Regions from separate parts of the Thermoanaerobacterium sp. RBIITD genome, predicted to be linked through region 3. Evidence: riboswitches for the same ligand, from Rfam matches in the RefSeq annotation. Region 3 holds a riboswitch; each other region holds the start of a gene.
What was found. Region 3 has a riboswitch for thiamine pyrophosphate ahead of thiS (sulfur carrier protein ThiS). Riboswitches for the same ligand answer to the same signal wherever they lie in the genome.
Positions count from the first base shown of each region.

Region 1: another riboswitch for thiamine pyrophosphate. It lies ahead of thiD (bifunctional hydroxymethylpyrimidine kinase/phosphomethylpyrimidine kinase); the one in region 3 lies ahead of thiS (sulfur carrier protein ThiS).
Region 2: another riboswitch for thiamine pyrophosphate. It lies ahead of thiT (energy-coupled thiamine transporter ThiT); the one in region 3 lies ahead of thiS (sulfur carrier protein ThiS).
Region 4: another riboswitch for thiamine pyrophosphate. It lies ahead of thiC (phosphomethylpyrimidine synthase ThiC); the one in region 3 lies ahead of thiS (sulfur carrier protein ThiS).

Region 1 is NZ_LT906662.1:163,737-169,109, forward strand. Features, by position in the region: gene CPG45_RS00805 (PLP-dependent cysteine synthase family protein) at 1-352, opposite strand, end outside; gene CPG45_RS00810 (bifunctional cystathionine gamma-lyase/homocysteine desulfhydrase) at 357-1,493, opposite strand; gene CPG45_RS00815 (class I SAM-dependent methyltransferase) at 1,506-2,141, opposite strand; TPP riboswitch at 2,326-2,443, shown strand; gene thiD (bifunctional hydroxymethylpyrimidine kinase/phosphomethylpyrimidine kinase) at 2,505-3,314, shown strand; gene cytX (putative hydroxymethylpyrimidine transporter CytX) at 3,304-4,485, shown strand; gene thiM (hydroxyethylthiazole kinase) at 4,478-5,278, shown strand; gene thiE (thiamine phosphate synthase) at 5,281-5,373, shown strand, end outside.
Region 2 is NZ_LT906662.1:1,657,229-1,662,601, forward strand. Features, by position in the region: gene ltaE (low-specificity L-threonine aldolase) at 1-417, opposite strand, end outside; gene CPG45_RS07740 (aldo/keto reductase) at 686-1,825, shown strand; gene CPG45_RS07745 (hypothetical protein) at 2,108-2,359, shown strand; gene CPG45_RS07750 (methylated-DNA--[protein]-cysteine S-methyltransferase) at 2,404-2,871, shown strand; TPP riboswitch at 2,910-3,008, shown strand; gene thiT (energy-coupled thiamine transporter ThiT) at 3,072-3,710, shown strand; gene CPG45_RS07760 (MGDG synthase family glycosyltransferase) at 3,950-5,065, shown strand; gene CPG45_RS07765 (phosphatase PAP2 family protein) at 5,080-5,373, shown strand, end outside.
Region 3 is NZ_LT906662.1:2,635,200-2,640,572, forward strand. Features, by position in the region: partial or broken gene CPG45_RS12695 (transposase family protein) at 149-373, shown strand; gene CPG45_RS12700 (hypothetical protein) at 396-977, shown strand; gene CPG45_RS12705 (transposase) at 973-1,464, shown strand; TPP riboswitch at 2,117-2,219, shown strand; gene thiS (sulfur carrier protein ThiS) at 2,263-2,463, shown strand; gene CPG45_RS12715 (thiazole synthase) at 2,465-3,235, shown strand; gene thiH (2-iminoacetate synthase ThiH) at 3,251-4,363, shown strand; gene thiE (thiamine phosphate synthase) at 4,379-5,014, shown strand.
Region 4 is NZ_LT906662.1:445,927-451,299, forward strand. Features, by position in the region: gene CPG45_RS02110 (MFS transporter) at 1-734, shown strand, start outside; TPP riboswitch at 1,096-1,200, shown strand; gene thiC (phosphomethylpyrimidine synthase ThiC) at 1,247-2,548, shown strand; tRNA gene CPG45_RS02120 (tRNA-Leu) at 2,913-2,996, opposite strand; gene gltA (NADPH-dependent glutamate synthase) at 3,723-5,114, opposite strand; gene CPG45_RS02130 (sulfide/dihydroorotate dehydrogenase-like FAD/NAD-binding protein) at 5,107-5,373, opposite strand, start outside.

The DNA of each region.
Region 1 (5,373 bases), 930 kb from region 3:
TAGGCGTATTAACTATTTCAGCACCTAAAGCTTTCATTAGTATCTGTTTTTCTACTGAAAATTTAGTTGGTACTACAAATATGACTTTATAACCTTTATTCAATAATGCAAGTGCAAGACCAATGCCTGTATTCCCAGCAGTAGGTTCGATTATCGTTGAACCTTTTTTTATTAATCCCTTATCTTCAGCATCTTTTATCATATAATAGCATGTTCTATCTTTTACAGAGCCACCAGGGTTCATATTTTCAAGTTTAGCAAAGATGTTTACATATGAAGGTATATCAAAATGAGTTATTTTTAGAAGTGGTGTATTGCCAATTAAATCACTGATTTCCTCTGCATATTCCATAGTTTCAACCCCTTATCGCATTTTTTAAATCATCAATTAAATCCAGATAATTCTCAAGTCCAACTGATAGTCTTACTAGCTTATCGGTTATGCCGAGTTTCAATCTTTCTTCCTCTGGTATAGACACATGTGTCATTTTTACTGGATATGAAATTAAGCTTTCGTATCCACCAAGACTTTCAGCAAGTGTAATTAGTCTTACATTATTTAATAATTTTAATGCCGTATCTTTATCTTTTAACTCAAATGAAATCATGCCTCCAAAGCCGTCCATCTGCTCTTTTGCAATATCATATCCTGGATGTGTAGGTAAACCTGGATAATAAACTTTTTCTACCTCTGGCTGTTTCAAAAGCCAATTTGTGATTTCTTTCGCATTTTGCTCATGTCTTTCCATTCTGACACTAAGAGTTTTTATTCCCCTAATCACAAGATAAGAATCCTGCGGTCCTAAAATACCACCAATTGCATTTTGCAGAAAATGAATTTTATGAGCTAATTCTTCACTATTAACAACAACAAGGCCTGCCACAACATCGCTATGGCCCCCAAGGTATTTTGTTGCACTATGAACAACTATGTCTGCACCTAATTCAATAGGTCTTTGGAAATATGGCATCATAAAAGTATTATCAACTATCGAAAGTATGCTATATTCTTTAGCTATTCTTGAAATTTCTCTGATATTTGTAATTGTCATAAGAGGATTTGTAGGTGTTTCATAAAATATTGCCTTTGTATTTTTTGTTATGTTTTTTATAACATTTTCTTTCGAGGATGTGTCAATAAATTTTGACACTATACCGAGTCTTTTAAATACTTTATCAAGTACCCTGAATGTTCCTCCATAAACATTATTTGAAACTATTACCTCGTCACCAGCATTAAAAAGCATCAAAACTGTTGATATTGCTGCCATGCCAGATGCAAAGGCAAAACCACCCTTTCCACCCTCTAGATCATTTATCAGCTTTTCTAATGATTCTCGTGTTGGATTACCTGTTCTTGAATACTCATAACCTCTATCTTTTCCTACAGCATCCTGTTTAAATGTCGATGTTTGGTATATAGGCGTTGATACTGCACCTGTTCTTTCATCACCAAATATACCTCCATGAATTAATATTGTCTCTTTCCTCATCCTAAATCCTCCTTATTTTTTCGTTCCTTTTGCTATAAATATTCCTGTTTTTGCTGTCTCTCCTTTAGAAGACTTTGCAGTTGCATAAAGGTCTGTTTCTTTTACAAGTATTTCTTTAAAGTTACTACGAATGAGCCATTTTTCTATATCTCCTAAATTAAATCCAAGCCACCTGTCATACATTTCAAATCTTGCCCATTCGTTATTGTGCTTCATTACATCAGTTATTACTAAGCTGCCACCATATTTTAAAATCCTGTGAATTTCCATAATTCCTTTAAATGGATTTTCCACATGATGTAAAGCCATATTTGTAAATACAATATCAATAGAGTCATCAATAATGGGTATTTCTTCCATACTTCCCTTTAAAAAAATCATGTTATTAATACCAAGTTTATCAGCTGTTTGTTTTGCACATTTAAGCATTTGCTCTGAAACATCTATACCAATAACCGTTCTTGCATATTTTGATAGTTCTAAGGCCATAAAGCCGGACCCTGTACCGATATCAGCGACAGTAAAATCATTCTTTCTTTTTAACTTTGATAGCTCAATTGCAATGTTGCGAATATCATCGTCAAAGTATTTTTTTCTTATATCATCCCATTCTTTAGCTATACTGTTAAAATAATTAATAGAATCCATAAAAATGTCCTCCTTAATTACAAGTAAATTGATTGGATTACTTGGTTTTAATATTAAAATAACACTATGATTTAAAATTGTCAATAGAAATTTCAAATTAGTTTTTGATTTATAGATATAGCAAAAATTTAATCGAAGGCACTGTACAAACATAAAAATTATGCTATAATATTTTTATAATTTAATAACTTGTCTGGGGAGCTGGGGGAATTAGCCCGGCTGAGAGTTAGCAGCGAATCTCTGCTATGACCCATAACCTGATCTGGATAATGCCGGCGGAGGGAGTACAATGTAAATTAAGTGCGCTAATCCAGTGCACTTTTTTATTTTGCTTAGCCGGCAAAATTAAAGGAGGAATTCATTATGAAAAAGGTACTTACTATTGCAGGCTCTGACAGCATAGGTGGTGCAGGAATAGAAGCAGATTTAAAGACGTTTTGCGCCCTTGGCGTATACGGTATGTGCGTCATTACGGCAGTGACAGCGCAGAATACTGTTGGAGTTTTTGATGTGAGGGAGATGGATGCTGATATCATCAAAAAGCAGATAGACTGTGTCTTTGATGACACAGAGGTGGATGCCGTAAAGATCGGTATGGTGTCAAGTGAAGAGATTATTGATGCTATTGCGTCATCTCTCAGCAAGTGGAATCCTAAGAATGTTGTATTAGACCCTGTCATGATATCGAAAAGCGGATATTACCTTCTGAAAAAAGATGCCATAGACGCTTTAAAGACAAAGCTTTTGCCTATGGCAGACATAATAACGCCAAATATACCAGAAGCATGTGAACTCACCGGAATGAATATTGAGGGAATTGAAGACATGAAGGAGGCTGCAAAGAAAATCATCGACATGGGTGTAAAAGCTGTCGTCGTAAAAGGCGGTCATTCCGTAGAAAATGCTACTGATGTATTTTACGATGGAAATGAATTTTTAAGTTTGCCACAGGAGAGGATCGATACTAAAAATACACATGGGACAGGATGTACGTATTCTTCTGCTATTGCTTCATACCTTGGTAGAGGATTAAGCTTGAAAGATGCAATAATAAACGCTAAAAGTTATATAACGGAAGCTATAAAAAATTCTTTAGAGATAGGTAAAGGAGTAGGACCTGTAGGACATTTAGTAGATCTTTACAGGAAAGCAGGCATAGACTATGAATATTAAAAACTCGACGTTATTTTTGATATGGGCAGGTGCGGCTATATCGATTGCAGAAGTTTTCACTGGTTCTTATTTCGCACCATTAGGCTTAACTAAAGGGATTTTAAGCATCTTATTAGGTCACATAATCGGTACACTGTTTTTTGCGCTTGGAGGACTTATGTCTTATAAGGTTAAAGAGCCTGCAATAGAATCCACGAAAGGCGTTTTAGGCGACAGAGGCATGATCTTTATAGGATTTTTAAATGTGCTTCAATTGATTGGCTGGACGGCTGTTATGATAATACAATCTGCAAAAGCCTTCAATGGTGCTATTGGCATGTCTACTTCTTTAGGGATTTTTATAGTAGGTGTATCTGTTTTATTGTGGACCTTATTCTTTGACAATGAAGCTTACTGGATAAACAATATTGCTGTTGTACTTCTGTTTATCCTGACTATTTTTGTAGTTGCATTTTTAAAAGGTGGGAAAATAGCGTCAGTAACGGGAGACATGAGCTTCAGCGGTGCTGTAGAGCTTGCTGTTGCTATGCCTATATCATGGCTTCCATTGGTTGGAGATTACACAATGAACAGTAAAGATGGAAAGTCCAGCTTTATTTATACATTTGCAGGATATTTCATAGCAAGCTGCTTTATGTATTTTATAGGACTTTATGTGGCTTTGAAAACAGGTGGAAAGGATATAATTTCATATTTTGCATCAATAAAAACAGGGGTTGTGCCGCTTCTCATAATACTCCTATCTACGGTTACTACGACTTTTATGGATGTTTATTCTGCTGCTGTTTCGACGATTTCCATTGTCAAAGCACGATTAAAAAGAAAAAATCTTCTTGTGGTATATTCGATAGTAGGTTTGATTGCAGCGTACTTATTTCCAATGGACAATTACCAGAATTTTTTGTACGCCATAGGAAGCGTATTTATCCCGGCATATACGGTGGTATTTGAAGATTACTTCTTGATGAAAAGTAAAAGCGATAAACTTCTTAATGTACCTGCAGCTATTTCATTTATCGTTGGAGCTTTAACGTATAATTACCTTACATATTTCGGCGGATATCTTTCAAAGTGGTTTATTACGCCAACGATAGGTACGATTATTTTGACTGCGATAATATATCCAGTAATTAAATCTTTAAATAAGAGAGAGGAGAAGATTTATGATTGAAGAAGCAATAAAGGTTTTAGAAAGATTAAAGAAAGAAGTGCCGCTTGTCCACGCTATAACAAACTACGTTGTCATAAATGACAATGCCAATGCACTACTTAGTGTCGGGGCATCTCCTGCGATGGTGATGTCACCAGATGAAGCGTATGATTTTACAGCCATTTCAAATGCTTTGTATGTAAATATAGGCACTATAAATAATGAGACTAAAGAGACAATAATCAATTCTGTAATATCAGCAAAAGACCACAAAAAACCAGTCGTCCTAGATCCTGTAGGCTGTGCTGCCATAAAAAGCAGAGTTGACTTTGTAAATATGCTTTTGAAAATAGGAGAAATAAGCATTATAAAGGGAAACGGCGGAGAAATAAAGGCTCTATCAGGTGAAAGTGCAAATGTGAAAGGTGTAGACTCCCTTGATGACAGCGGAAATGTTGACTCTTGTGTAAAACTTGCAAAGTTAACAAATACGGTTGTTGTATCGACAGGAAAAGAAGATTATATAAGCGATGGCAGGAGAGTGGTAAAAGTAAATAACGGTACCAACTTATTTACAAAAATAACAGGTGCAGGGTGTACGTTAGGTGCAATAATGGCGGCTACATCAGCTTGCAGCGATGACAAAGTGATATCGTCATTGGCAGCTCTTCTTGTTATGAATATATCTGGTGAGTTGGCTGAGAAAGAGTGCAATACTCCCGGATCATTCAGGACAAAATTTATAGATTATCTATACATTCTAGACTCTGACATGATAAGAAAGTACGCTGATATTGAAGTATTGGAGGCGTAAACATGAAAGATTTTGATGTATCTCTTTATTTGGTTACTGACAGAAAGCTTTTGAAGGCTGGTATAGATTTTTACGATGCTGTAGAAGAGGCACTA
Region 2 (5,373 bases), 980 kb from region 3:
AGTATTTTCAAGGCATATGAGGCCTGTTACAGGGTAATGGATATCTTCTGTCCTAATGGCCTTTTCTATGTCACTAGGATCCATAATGCCGTTTTCTCCTCTTATCGTTTTAGCTTGTACACCTGAGAGATATCCGATGCCACCTACTTCATATGTAATGATATGGCACCTTTCTTCGAGGATTATCTCATTGCCGTGGTGTGTATGTGTCATAATAGAAACTTGATTTCCTTGTGTGCCGCTTGTCACAAACATGGCATCTTCTTTTCCCATAATATCTGCTGCCATCTCTTCAAGCTTTTTTATTGTCGGATCTTCTCTGTAAACATCATCGCCTACTTTGGCATTATACATGGCATCTCTCATTTCTTGCGTTGGCAATGTCACTGTATCACTTCTTAAATCTATATATCCCAATTATCTTACCTCCAGTACATTAAAGATTAATTTCTATCTAAATAATAGGTTATCATTAATGATATGTTAAAGCAATATTTACACTGTTTATTGTGATGGAAAAATTATCTTTAAATACCATTTAAGTCAATTTACATTGTGTGTAAAGGTAAAATGTTAGGTCGTATACTATTTATTCGATTTAATTAGAAATTTTGTAATATCAAAAGTTGATGTTATAATTTTATTAGCATGTATAAAAAATTGAATATATTGGAGGAGGGGTTTTATGCAGTACAGGAAATTTGGAAGAACGGGTATAGAAGTGTCGGCACTTGGTTTTGGTGCAATGAGACTACCGATTGTTGGCGATGATTATAGTAAAATTGATGAAAATGAAGCAATTAAGATGATAAGATTTGCAATTGACAATGGTGTAAATTACGTTGACACAGCATATGCATACCATGAAGGAAATAGTGAGATTTTAGTCGGCAAAGCATTAAAAGATGGTTACAGGGAAAAGACAAATCTCGCGACGAAGCTTCCGTCATGGCTTATAAAAGAGAAAGCTGATATGGACAAATACTTGAATGAACAGTTAAAAAAACTCGATACAGATCATATCGATTTTTATCTCTTACATGCCCTAGATAAGGAAAGATGGGAGAACTATAAAAAACTTGATGTGTTTAGCTGGATCGATAAAGTTAAAAAAGAAGGCAAAATAAGGTATATCGGTTTTTCATTTCATGATGAATATGATGTATTTAAAGGCATTATTGATGATTATGATAAATGGGACTTTTGCCAGATTCAGTACAATTACATGGATATTAATAATCAAGCGGGTACAAAAGGATTAAAATATGCAGCGTCAAAGGGACTTGGTGTTGTAATAATGGAGCCTATTAGAGGTGGAAAACTTGCGGGGAATCCACCTGATGTTATTAAAGAATTATGGGACAAGTCAAAAGTAAAAAGGACACCCGCCGAATGGGCATTACAATGGGTATGGAATCACCCGGAAGTATCTATTGTTTTAAGTGGTATGAGTACGATGGAGCAAGTTATACAAAATATTGAGAGCGCTTCAAGGTCTGGTGCAAATAGTTTTACTGAAGAAGAGCTAGAGCTTGTCGATCAAGTTAGAAATACTTATAAAAAGCTTTCACCGGTTGCATGTACTGCTTGTAACTATTGTATGCCATGCCCGAATGGCGTTATGATACCAAGGAATTTCGCTATTTATAATGAAGCTTGTATGTACAATAATTACAAAGAGGCTTTGAACAATTATAATAATTTAAAGGATGGCAAAGCAAGTTCATGTATTGAGTGTGGTCAGTGTGAAACTAAATGTCCACAGCATTTAACAATTATTGATTATCTAAAAGATGTGAAAAAGTATTTTAAAGAAGCTATATAAGAAGATGATTTTTCATCTTCTTTTTCAAATATTCAAGCTGAATGTCGTAAGTACGATGATAGAAGAGAGCATAATGCACAGCATCAAAAGTATTATTACAATGGTTAGATAAAATTTTTTATCCATATGTATTCACTCCCTTAAAATTCCCCCTTATATATTAAGACGTAAAATTTATTAATTGTTTCATGTTAATTAAAATTTTTTTAGGGGCTTGTATTAGTAGTAAAATTATGAAATAATAAAACAGTAAGACTATATTAAAAGAAGGGAGTGTTAAGGATGTTCCAACAGCCGAGCATTGTTATGCTAATACTTCAATATTTTGCGGTATTTGCAACACCTATTGTATCAATTGTTTTTGTAGTATTTTATATAATTTATACATTAAGGAAAATGAAAAAAATTGATTCAATAGAAATAAGCCTTGCTAAACTTGCTTCAGTGCAGGGAAATGAATCGAAATTATACATAGATAATGCAGATACAGAAACTGAAGATGACAATGATAGTGGTGATAATGACGATGTATAAAATACCGGAGAAATCCGGTGTTTTTATCATGAGGATGTGGTATTGTGATATGTGATTATTTAGATACAGCAATTGGCAAGCTTACTATATATTCAAATGGAAAGGGTATTTGCAGGATAGATTTTTTTTATGATGAAAATTTTGAATGTTATAGAGGAAAAGATATGTATATCGATGATTGCAAAAAACAGCTTAAACTTTATTTCGAAGGGCAATTAAAAGAATTCAATGTAAAGCTTGATATTAACGGTTCGGATTTTCAAAAATCAGTGTGGAAGGAGCTTATGAAAATTCCCTTCGGCTCTTATGCAACATATGGAGAAATTGCAAAGAGAATTGGAAAACCAAATGCTAAAAGAGCTGTTGGAGGTGCTCTTAATAGAAATCCAGTTCCTATAATAATTCCATGTCACAGAGTTATTGGTGCTGATGGAAGTTTGACAGGCTTTGGCGGAGGGTTACCCATAAAAGAGTTTCTTCTAAGACATGAAGGTATTGCATTTAGGATGTAGCTGACTTATAATATTACTTGAGTAAAAATTTAATAGACTATGTCCGCTGGGGGAGCTTTAAGCTGAGATGGCAAATGCCGAACCCCTCGAACCTGATTAGGCTAATACCTACGAAGGGAATGCGGTTATGAACCGCATATTTCATATGCGGTTTTTTGTTTTTCAGCGGTACATAGCCTCAATAAGAGGAGGTATTTTTAATGTCTTACATTGTAAGTATTTTTTCTGATTTTACAAAATTAAAACCAGCTACGATTTCCATCATTGTAGCAATTTTATTCGCAGTTTTGCTCTTTTACATCTTAAGAAAAAGCGTGAAATTTAATACACAGATGATAGTATATGGTGGTCTTGCAATTGCTATATCGTTTGTACTGTCATACATTAGGTTCTATCATTGGCCACAAGGTGGGTCTATAACACCTGCAAGTATGTTGCCACTATTCATTTTTGCATATTATTATGGCGCAGGGCCTGGAATAGTTGTTGGCATGGCATATGGCATGCTACAACTTATACAGGACCCATTTGTTGTTCACTGGATACAGCTGCTTCTTGATTATCCATTGGCATTTGGTGCACTCGGGCTTGCAGGTTTATTTAAGAAGAATTTAAGCCTCGGTGTTCTTGTAGGCGGTTTTGGAAGGTTTTTCTCTCATTTCTTGTCTGGCGTATTCTTTTTCGCAAGTTATGCACCAAAGGGAATGAATCCAATAGTGTATTCGCTGCTTGTCAATGGAATACTCGTTGGTGTTGAAGTTGGAATTTGTTTTGCAGTATCACTTATACCGCAGGTCAAAAATGTTATTGATAGAGTAAAAGCAAAAGCATTTGTATAAGAAGTTTATAAAAGTCCCTTCTATTTTTTAAGTAGAAGGGACTTTTATTTTATTACGTTTTAACATTTAGATGAACATATTTTTTTTTCAATAAAATCAATTTGATGGTATAATAATAAATAGCAATAGAAAATAAACTATATTGATAGCATTAAAATTTAACACATTTATAATACAAATTTAATGAGGATTTAATATTCAGGTGAGATAATCAATATAGTGATTGAGAGGGTCTTTAAATGGATAAGATAAGGATTTTGATACTTTATGAAGATATAGGAACAGGTCATAAAAGGACGGCTATGGCGCTTAAAAAAGCTTTTGAAAAGAGAGAAAATGTTGAAGCTATTGTAGCAAATCCTTTTGGGGAGAAGTTTCCTGGTCTTGCTAACCTGACAACACAGATTTATTTAAAAACCCTGAAGTTGACACCTGATTTATGGGGATACCTGTATGAGATGGAGAGAGACAAGATAGAAAGGAAGATAAATAAATTAGTCGGCATATCAATATATACATTTATTAAGGATTATGTGCTAAGCTGCAATCCTGATGCTGTAATTTGTACGCATCCTTTTTCATGTTCTATATTGTCACATGTAAAAAGAAATCTTGATATACCTATTTATGCAATATTGACTGATTATGATGTGCATGCATATTGGATACATCACCATATTGACGGGTACTTTGTAGGCTGCAGTGAGATGAAAACCCAAATGGAAAATATGGGGGTACCAGATAGTAAGGTATATGTTACGGGTATACCTATAGATGAAGTGTTTTATGTTAAAAAGGATAAATCAGATATGCGACAAAAGCTTGGATTTTCTATAGATAAACCACTTGTTCTTGTAATGGGTGGTGGGCTTGGCCTTGGAAATATAAAAAAAGCTGTGAAAGTCATTCAGGAATATGATAATATACAGATAGCAGTAATATGTGGATTTAATAAAAACCTCAAAGAAAAACTTGAGGAGATTGCAAAGGAAAATGTCGTAGTATATGGGCATGTTGATAATGTTCATGAATTTATGGAAGCTGCGGACGTATTGATAACTAAAAGTGGCGGGCTTACTGTAACAGAGGCCATATCAAAAGGATTACCTATGGTTGTATTTGACCCGATACCAGGTCAAGAGGAGCGCAATCTCGAATTTTTATTAAAGAAAAAGATAGCAATAAGGATAAAAGATATAGACAAACTTGATAAAAAAATTATAGATTTATTGAATGATAACACAAAATTAAAGGGAATGAAAGAGCGCATGGCGGAATTATCCGTATATGACTCAGCCGACAGAGTTTGTAGTATAGTGATAAATAATATTAAAAATGATGTAATGAAGGTGTAAGGAGGTTTCATTCCGTGTCAGGGGTAAAGAAATTGATAATAACGGAGGATAGGAATGTTTTCTTTCTTTTAAACGAGAAGATAAAGTGCAAAACACTTGACAGAATAATGCCCAAAATTACTCATATTGGAGGGCCTTATTTTACAATTTTATCATGTCTTTTGCTTATTTTAGTTGGGAAAAATAGTGTAAAGGTTTCTGCGCTAGAAGCCTTAACTACATTAACAAGCAGCCATATATTTGTGCAGATACTTAAAAGGTTATGCACAAGGCCGCGCCCATATATGGTTTTACCTGAAGCAAATACG
Region 3 (5,373 bases):
TGATAAAATAAGAATTGCGAAAAGTGGAAAATAAAAATGTACAAATTTGGGTTCTTTCCAAAATTAGTTGAAATCTAATAAATACATGATATAATAGAATGGTAAGAAAATTAGAAAAGAGGACTCTCAAATGGATGAATTTATTAAGATGCTGGATAAAAATTTAGAATATAAAAGCCATGAAATAATTGATGATACTATATATATCAAAGTGGAATCAAATAGAAAAGAATTAAAATGTCCTTTCTGTTGTCAAACATCTACAAAAGTTCATTCACATTATAAAAGAAGCTTTCAGGATCTTCCGATACAAGGCAAGAAAGTTATAGTTATTCTTAATAATAGAAAAATGTTTTGTACCAATCCGGATTGTCCAGTATTGTAAAGACTATATTATGAAAACTTTAAATCAAAAAGTTTCCGTGCCTTTACCTTTTATTCCAATGAAAAATGCTGATAAAACAGATACAATGAAAAATTCTGCAATTATTAATAAAAAGCTTACCTTAAAAGAAAAATATGAAAGAATAAATCTTCTTCTAATAAAAGGTTATAAAAAATCATACATATGCAAAAAATTAAACTTAGATTCACGCACATTTGATAAGCTAATAAATATGACAGATAAAGAAAGAGAAAAACTGTTTCAAACAAAAATGATGAAAAAGCACGAAGAAACTGTTGCAAGGAAACAAGAAAAAATTAACAAAGTACAAGAAATGTTCAAACATGGTTATTCAAAAGCAGCAATAGCAAGAGAAATAGGAATTGACAAACGTACAGTAAACAAATATCTTGATCCTAACTACTCTGCAGTGCATGCATCATACGGAGTCAAAAAACCAGGTAAATTAAGTCTATTTATAGATGAGATAAATTGTTATATTGAGCAAGGATATACATCAGCAAATATTGATGAGATAATTCGTAAAAAAAGGTTACAATGGTTCTATTTCCAGCATACGTCACTATATTAGCGAATGGAAACATCGTTACAAAAAGGAATATGATAAAGATAAATCTAATGATAATGGAGACAAAATTAGCGAACAAATAGAGCGCAAAAATTTAATAAAGTTGCTGTACAAACCTATCGAGGAAGTAAAAATGATTACTCAAGAGCAATTAGATAGAGTGTTTAATGAATATCCATTTTATACAAGTATATATCATCTTGTAAATGAATTTAGGGAAATACTATTAGAGAAAAATATTAGTAAATTAGAAGAATGGATAGATAAAGCCGATTCGTTAAAAATTCACGAAATAGAAAGTTTTGTGAAAGGGCTGGTAAAAGATATAGATGCTGTTAGAAATGCAATAATATATGATTTTAATAATGGTCTTGCGGAAGGCAGTGTCAATAAGCTTAAAGTAATTAAAAGAATTATGTATAGAAGGTGTAGCTTTGATACACTAAGAGCTAAAGTGCTTTGGTCTGAACATATGCACAAGATTAACTAATTTTGGAAAGAACCACTTTTATTTTACCATTAACATGCCAAATGAAGTTATCTATGAAACAACTATGACTGCGATTGTGCTGCCTATCTTTTTTTGAACTCAGCTTTTTTCCCTTTTGAAAGCTTGCCAGGGTGATTGGCGGTAGCCGTGATGCTTAATCCATTTATACATGTTATTAACGCTCTGTGCAGCTTGATATTTGGAGCGACGATTTTGATTGGAGACATCCTGCCTGTTATTGTGCTATTTACAGTGATGTGCTGTGGCAGCTTTGCGCTGGCAATGTGGAGACTCAAAAAGGAAACTGCCACTAATAGCAATCTACTATGACTTTAGTGTAGGCGGTACTGATGTGGGCTAGGCTGAAATTCACCTTAAGGAATAATGCTATCATAATGTTTGCATTCATATACAAGATATTATTAATTTTAATTTAAAAAAAGACAATGAAGAAAAAATGTTATATTCAGTAAAAAAAGATGTTTCCGTCAAAGCTGTGGGATAAGGTACTCTCAGAGGGAAAATATTATCCTGAACTTGTAGAACAGCATGAAGCCAAGGCTGGAGAATGGAATCAGAAATAAATTAAATTCAACATATTTGCTATTTATTTTGATAATATTTTGTGATATAATTTATTTAAATTAAATGAATAACGAGGCTGGGGTGCCGAAAGGCTGAGAAAGAGCCCATGCTCTTAACCCATTGAACCTGATATAGTTAGTACTATCGTAGGGAGCCTGAATTTTTTATAAAAGGTTCACTTACGTGAACTTTTATTTTTTAAGGGGGAATTATATGGTTTTAAACCTAAATGGAGATAAAGTTGTACTAGACAGTAACATAAGTTTATTAGAATTATTACAGCAAAAGGGTATAAATCCTGAAACAGTGGTTGTTGAATATAATTACAATATAGTCAAAAGGGAAGAATGGCCCAAAATAATATTAAAAGAAAATGACAACCTTGAAGTTATAAGATTTGTAGGAGGTGGTTGATATGCCTGATAAATTAATAATTGGCGGCAAACAAATAACAAACAGATTGTTTATAGGGACAGGTAAATTTCCTGACGACAGGCTTATACCGGAGGTGATTAAAAGGTCAGGTGCACAAGTTGTTACAGTTGCTGTAAGAAGAGTAGATTTTGGTAAGACACAGGAAGATATGATAAATTATATACCTGATGATTGTATTTTGATGCCTAATACATCTGGTGCTAGAAATGCGGAAGAAGCAGTAAGGATTGCAAGGCTTGCAAGGGCTATAGGAGCAGGCAATTGGATTAAAATTGAGATTATTTCTGACAATAAATACCTGTTACCTGATAACATAGAAACTATTAAAGCTACAGAAGTCCTTGCAAATGAAGGGTTTACAGTATTGCCTTATGTAAGCCCTGACCTTATTGTTGCCAGAAAGTTAAAAAATGCAGGCGCTGCTGCAGTAATGCCGCTTGGTGCGCCGATCGGCACAAACAGGGGACTTAAAACAAAAGAACTTATCCAGATATTAATAGATGAAATAGACCTTCCGATTATTGTTGATGCAGGAATAGGTAAGCCACATGAAGCATGTGAAGCAATGGAAATGGGAGCAGCTGCCGTTCTTGTAAATACAGCGATTGCGACAGCCGGCGACCCTGCACTTATGGCTGAAGCTTTTAGCAATGCTGTAAAAGCGGGGAGAATGGCATTTGTTTCAGGTGCAGGTACTGTAAAGAAGTATGCTGAGGCATCATCGCCGCTTACAGGATTTTTAAATTTATAAAAGAAGGTAATGTATATGAGCTTTTACAATGAATTTTTAAAATATAGAAACTTTGATTTTGAGGTTGTTTTAAATAGTGTTTCAGATTATGATGTAGAAAGAGTGTTATATAAAGATAAACTTGATATACAGGACTTTCTTACACTTTTATCACCAAATGCTGAAAAATATCTTGAGCCTATGGCACAAAAGGCTCATAGATTAACAGCACAAAATTTTGGTAAAGTAATTCTTCTTTATATTCCAATGTATCTTGCAAATTTCTGCGTCAATAGATGTGCTTATTGTGGGTACAATGTAGACAACAGGATAAAAAGAAGCGTTATGCCTCTTGCTGATGTAAAGAGAGAAGCCGAATTAATAAGCAGTAAAGGTTTCAGACATATATTAATATTAACAGGCGAATCGAGGATAAAAAGCCCTGTATCATACATAAAGGATTGTACTAATATTCTGAAGGAATATTTTTCGTCCATCTGTATAGAAATTTATCCTCTGGAAAGAGATGAATATAAAGAATTGATTTACGCAGGTGTTGATTCGCTTACAATATACCAGGAAACATATGACGAGAAAATATATGATGATATTCATTTATCGGGTCCGAAGAAAAATTACAGGTACCGCCTTGAAGCACCAGACAGAGCATGTGATGCAGGAATGAGAAGTGTTAATATTGGAGCACTTCTGGGCTTAAACGATTGGAGAAAAGATGCATTTTATACGGCACTACATGCAAAATATTTGCAAGATACCTATAATGATGTTGACGTAAGTGTATCTGTGCCGAGAATAAGGCCGCATGTAGGTGCATTTCAACCAAAGTCGGTTATATCGGATAAAAACCTTGTTCAAATTATCTTAGCATTGAGGCTTTTTATGCCAAGGGTTGGTATAACTTTATCTACACGAGAAAGTCCAAGTTTAAGAGATAATCTACTGCCACTTGGCATAACGAAATTTTCAGCGGAGTCATCAACTAAAGTTGGTGGATATCTTGAGAATGAAGAATATAAAGATGCGGGTCAATTTGAGGTATCAGATAAAAGAAATTTAGAGGAAATAATTAAAGTAATTCGCAGTAAAGGCTATCAACCAATTTTCAAAGATTGGGAAGGTGTTTTATAGATTTGGGGTGTAATTATGAAGCAAAATATCCTTGATACAGATATTTACTGCATAACTGCTGAAGAATATTCCAAGGGAAGAAGCAATATTCAAGTAGTCAAAGAAATGATAGATGCTGGTATCAAAATAATTCAATACAGAGAAAAAGAAAAGAAAAAGCTTTATAAGTATAATGAATGCGTAGAGCTTCGCAAAATGACTTTGGATGCAGGTGTAATTTTTATAATAGATGATGATGTAGACTTGGCATTAGCTGTTAAGGCAGATGGTGTTCATATTGGACAGGAAGATATGCCTATCAGTAAAGTAAGGGAACTTGTTGGGAATGACATGATTATAGGGCTTTCAACACATTCACCGGAACAGGCCGTAAGTGCAGTAAAAAATGGAGCTGATTACATAGGTGTTGGCCCTATATTTCCTACAAAGACTAAGAAAGATGTATGTAATGCGGTTGGGCTTGAGTACCTTGATTTTGTTGTTAAAAATATTGATATACCATTTGTTGCAATAGGTGGAATAAAAGAACATAATATCTACGAAGTAAAAAAACACGGGGCAAAGTGTATAGCTTTAGTAACTGAAATAGTTGGTGCTGATGACATAAAGGGGAAAATTAATAATTTAAGAGCTATACTGGGTGGTGTTTAATATATTTAAATATTTAATAGCTTTTATTATTGTAGTAATTGTATATTTTATCGCTGACTTGCTATTTAGTTTAATTTTTCACGAGAAAATACAAGAAATATACAGGAAAAGAGAACGGAAATACATATTTTATTATTTTTTAATTTTAGTTATTTCATTTTTTATAGCTTATGCAATATTTCCTAATATTTTTTCGATGATTTAATGATATAAAATGACCTTGACAAATATTTGTATAAAGCAGTATGATACAGGCCTGTTAAAAAATAGTACGTAAGAAAAAAAGCACTTCTGTATATAATTTAGGAAGTGCTTTTTTTTATGAAAGAGGGTGTAGATGTATTCTGCTCTAAAACCTC
Region 4 (5,373 bases), 1.2 Mb from region 3:
GAATCTTGATGTCTCGGACATTTAGCGGACTTGTCGGTGCAGTTTTGAACTGGCGGGCCGTTTATCTGTTTGCAACCGGATTCATTATGATTCTTATGGTTCTGATCTGGTGTTATTTCCCCGAAAACCAGCCGTCCTCACAAATTTCGTATGGAGAGTTGCTTAAATCCATACCACACCTTATAAAAAGTGAACGTCCCTTGCGCGAATCGGCGATTAACGGCTTTTTTATGTTTGGTTCTTTCAGCGCATTCTGGACTTCTTTGATCTTCCTGCTTGAAACACCGGTATATCGCATGGGCACGAGGGAGGCCGGTTTGTTTGGGCTGGCAGGAGTAGCTGGTGCACTCGCGGCACCTTTGATTGGGAAGGGAGCCGACACAAAAAGCCCACGCTTTACAGTAGGCATTGGTGTAATACTATCGACGCTTGCCTATCTGTGCTTTAGCCTATTCGGGTATCAAATTTGGGGCCTTATCATCGGTGTTATCGTGCTTGATCTTGGCAATCAGTGTGGACAGGTTTCCAATCAGGCAAGGGTCCAAGCACTTGGTGACTCAACACGCAGTCGCAATAATACCGTGTTCATGTTTTCGTATTTTATCGGCGGGGCGGCAGGTTCTTTCCTTGGTACCCTTTGTTGGCAGCATTACGGATGGTACGGCGTTTGCATGGTAGGACTTGCTTTCCAATTTGCTGCGATAATTACTCATTTTTTGATTTACAGAAAGTGAAATGGCATTTTTAGTTTTACTAAATCATATTGAGGATATCGTCTAATGATTCTAATATCTTAATGCCTGTGTTAAAAATACTTTCTACTGTATCATAGCCAGATCCTAATGCTGCTGATAATACTTCTTAATTTTTTCTTCAAATCCATAAGTTTCTGTATCTGATTGTGCTATTATCATTTGATGAACATTATTTTCACAAACTATTATGGTATCCATATATTCTCTTGTTCTCGTTATATTTCATAACCCTTTAAAAAATATTTTGAAGGCTTTTAAATGGCTATTACCATAGTATTTTTAAGTTCATAGTGGTATAATCTAATAGTAAATGATTTAAAAAATCATATAGTTAGCGTTTTAATTCCACTAGGGGTGCTCGCCAGAGCTGAGAGAAAGGTGCGTCCTTTCAACCCTTGAACTTGATCCGGTTAGGACCGGCGTAGGGAAGTGGTTAAACCATGTGCCTTGCGGTCCATGGTTTTTATTTATTTTGGAAAGGAGAAGATATCATGACACAGATTGAATACGCTAAAAGGGGTATATTAAGTGACGAGATGAAAGCAGTGGCCCAACAGGAGGGTGTGACGGAAGAGTTTATATTGGAAGGCGTCGCCGCAGGTCGTATTGTAATACCTTGTAATCAACATCACGGCGGTTTAAAACCCTGTGGCATAGGAGGGGGATTGTCCACAAAAGTTAACGCCAATATAGGGACCTCTGAGGAATACCCCGACCTGGACAAAGAGCTGGTAAAATTGGACGTAGCGCTAAAAGCTGGAGCTGATGCGGTTATGGACCTAAGCACAGGAGGCGATGTAAATGCAACTCGCAAGGAGATTGTACGGCATTGTGAGGTTCCAATAGGCACGGTGCCTTTGTATCAGGCGGCTGTAGTAGCTATGGAGAGGTATGGGAGTATTGTAAAAATGTCAGAGGAAGATATCTTTGAGGTCATAGAACAGCAGGCCAGGGATGGAGTCGACTTTATGACTGTACATTGTGGCCTGACGATGGATTCCCTAGAGAGCTTAAGGCAGCAGGGCAGAGTTATGGACGTGGTGAGCCGTGGTGGCTCATTTATAGTTGGTTGGATGCTGTATCATCAAAGAGAAAATCCTCTATTTGAGCATTTTGATAGACTGCTGGATATAGCGAAAGAGCACGATGTCACCCTGAGCCTTGGGGATGGATTGAGGCCTGGATGTATAGCGGACGCTACCGACAGGGGTCAGATACATGAACTCTTGATATTGGGGCAATTGGTCAAAAGATGCCGGGATGCGGGCGTACAGGTCATGATAGAAGGACCCGGCCATGTCCCTTTAGATCAGATAGAGGCCAACGTAAAATTGCAAAAGAGCTTGTGCGATGGTGCGCCTTTTTATGTGTTGGGGCCGCTGGTTACAGACATAGCACCTGGGTACGATCACATAGTGGCCGCTATAGGCGGGGCCATAGCGGCGTCCTGTGGAGCTGATTTCCTATGTTATGTGACACCTGCAGAGCATCTGGGCCTTCCGGATTTAAATGATGTAAAAGAAGGGGTAATAGCTTCCAAGATTGCGGCTCACGCCGCGGACGTGGTAAAAGGTATTAAAAAAGCCAAGGATAGGGATTTAGCCATGGCTATAGCTAGGAAAAAACTGGATTGGGAGGCGCAGGTACGGCTTTCCTTAGACCCGGAAAAGGCGTCAAGGTATCGTCAAAGTAAAAATATTTCTAATCAAAATACGTGTAGCATGTGCGGCAGGTTTTGCGCTATGAAAATTGTGAGCGAATACCTGGAGTGTGAAAATGTCTCTAAATGCTAGCTTAGTGTATAATTTTTGTAGTTGATAAAAAATAGAAAATAGGAAGGTACCAAAAAATACCTTCCTATAACATGAATCATCCGTTATACTGTTTATTTGAGAAACCAGAGCAAAAGGGTGTGATTACATGCTCGAATTAAGTTTAAATAAAAATAAATGAAAGATATATTATTCCTTCATCCATTATTAGTGGCGGTACATCTGTTTTAAAAAGTAAATAATGATACGGTTGTGTATCATCTATCCATTTTGCTTTATAGTAGCCATATTCAAATAGGTATCACTATGGATTTATATTCACGTGTTTCAATCGATAAAGAAAAAGAAGCAATAAAAAAATGGAAAAACCATTCCATTAATTTTTTGGTGCGGATGAAGGGATTTGAACCCCCACGTCAAAGACACTAGATCCTAAGTCTAGCGCGTCTGCCAGTTCCGCCACATCCGCATATTAAAATGGTACTCCATCAGGAACTCGAACCCGGGCCCCACTGATTAAGAATCTCAACAATGGTATTATAATTGATATTTTTTGAAATGTCAAGAGTATGCATTATCCTACAGCTATGTATTATTGATTTATGATAATGTCTTAGTATATCACATTTGATTATGTCTTTTAAATAAAACTGTTTTTTACAAGTATCTGATAATCTGATGTGTACATATTGCCATATTTTTTACACCTTATGCGTAATAAGTACATTTTCACCATATATACATGGTTCTAAAGGTTCTATATAGTCGTGCCTGATTACACTAAGTCTTGATAGGTTAACATTATTGATGCTTATTTGCTAATAAGTCTCAATTAAAAAGAAAGTTTTACCTCATCAGTTGAAAATAGCCGTATCTCATATGGATCAAAATAAACTACAATGGTCGTAAAAGTTTTGACATGTTGCACGAAAAGATATTACTGCTTGAAAAAAGCATAAAATCAACTAACTTTGGAAAGAGCCAAAGATATATTGACATTTATAACTAAATTTTAAAGATAACCTTTTAATAAAGTTTTTTATATTAATAAATGTCCAATATAAATTTACATATATTCTCACTAATGAAATATCACTATTTATTGTTTGAATATATTGTAAAAAGCCTCTTTCTTGGTTTACATATAACATTTCTCACCAAGAAAGAGGCTTTTTAATTTACAAAAATATTTTACTTATTTATTGCTTAAATATTCATGTATAGCAGCTGCCGCTTTTTTACCTGCACCCATAGCCAATATAACTGTAGCTGCACCTGTTACAGCATCACCACCGGCATATACTCCTCTACGACTAGTCTCCAATGTTTCCTCATTAACAATTATTCCGCCCCATTTTTGCTTTTCAAGCCCCTCTGTCGTCGATGTGATTAGTGGGTTTGGACTTTGACCTATGGCTATAATAACTGTATCTACATCTATTACATGCTCTGAACCTTTTTCAGGAACAGGTCTTTTCCTTCCTGATTCATCAGGTTCACCTAATACAATATTTATGCACTCGATGCCTTTTACATATCCATTATCATCTCCAATTATTCTCACAGGATTTGTCAAAAGCTTAAATATAATTCCTTCTTCTTTCGCATGGTGAATTTCTTCTAACCTTGCTGGCATTTCTTCTTCTGATCTTCTATATACGATATACACTTCATCTGCTCCCATGCGCTTAGCAGACCTTGCAGCATCCATTGCTACATTGCCGCCGCCTACGACAGCAACCTTTTTACCCACCTTAACAGGTGTAGGATGATTAGGAAAATCATAAGCTTTCATTAAATTAATTCTTGTCAAAAATTCATTTGAAGAGTATACACCATTTAAATTTTCACCTGGTATACCCATAAACTTTGGCAAACCAGCACCTGTGCCAATAAATACAGCTTCAAATCCCATATCAAAAAGGTCATCTATTGTGAGTATCTTCCCTATTACCATATTTGTCTCTATTTTGACGCCCATTCCTCTTAAGGAATCTATCTCTCTTTGTACAATCTCTTTAGGTAGCCTAAACTCAGGAATACCATACATGAGAACGCCACCAGGTGTATGAAATGCTTCAAAAATAGTTACATCATAACCTAATTTAGCAAGGTCACCAGCACATGAAAGTCCTGCAGGTCCTGAACCGATTACGGCAACTTTCTTACCATTTGATGGTAGTTCCACTTTATCATCAGTATTTTTTTTCATATGCCAATCTGCTACAAACCTTTCAAGTCTCCCTATAGCAACAGGTTCTCCCTTTTTGCCTCTTGTACATAATGATTCGCACTGGCTTTCTTGTGGACACACCCTTCCACATACTGCTGGCAAATTATTAGTCTCTTTTATTTTTTGATATGCTCCTTCAAAGTCTCCATCGACTATATGCTTTATAAATTTAGGTATTTGTACATGTACAGGGCAGCCATTGACGCAGGGCTGGTTTTTGCACTGTATACACCTTTCTGCTTCCTCTACAGCCATTTTCTCATCGTAGCCCAGTGCAACTTCTTTAAAATTTTTATTCCTTATTTCTGGTTCCTGCTCAGGCATTTGAACTTTCTTTGTCGACATGTTAGCCATTTAAGATGCCTCCTAACTTGCACTGATGTTCATATATTTCCAATTCTTTCTTTTCCATATCTTTATACATTGATTGACGTCTCATAGCTTCATCAAAATCCACTTTATGTCCATCAAAAGCAGGTCCATCAACACAAGCAAATTTTATTTCACTGCCTACAGTGACTCTGCACCCTCCACACATACCCGTTCCATCTATCATAATAGGATTCATGCTGACCATTGTAGGTATATCATATTCTTTTGTGATCTGACAAAC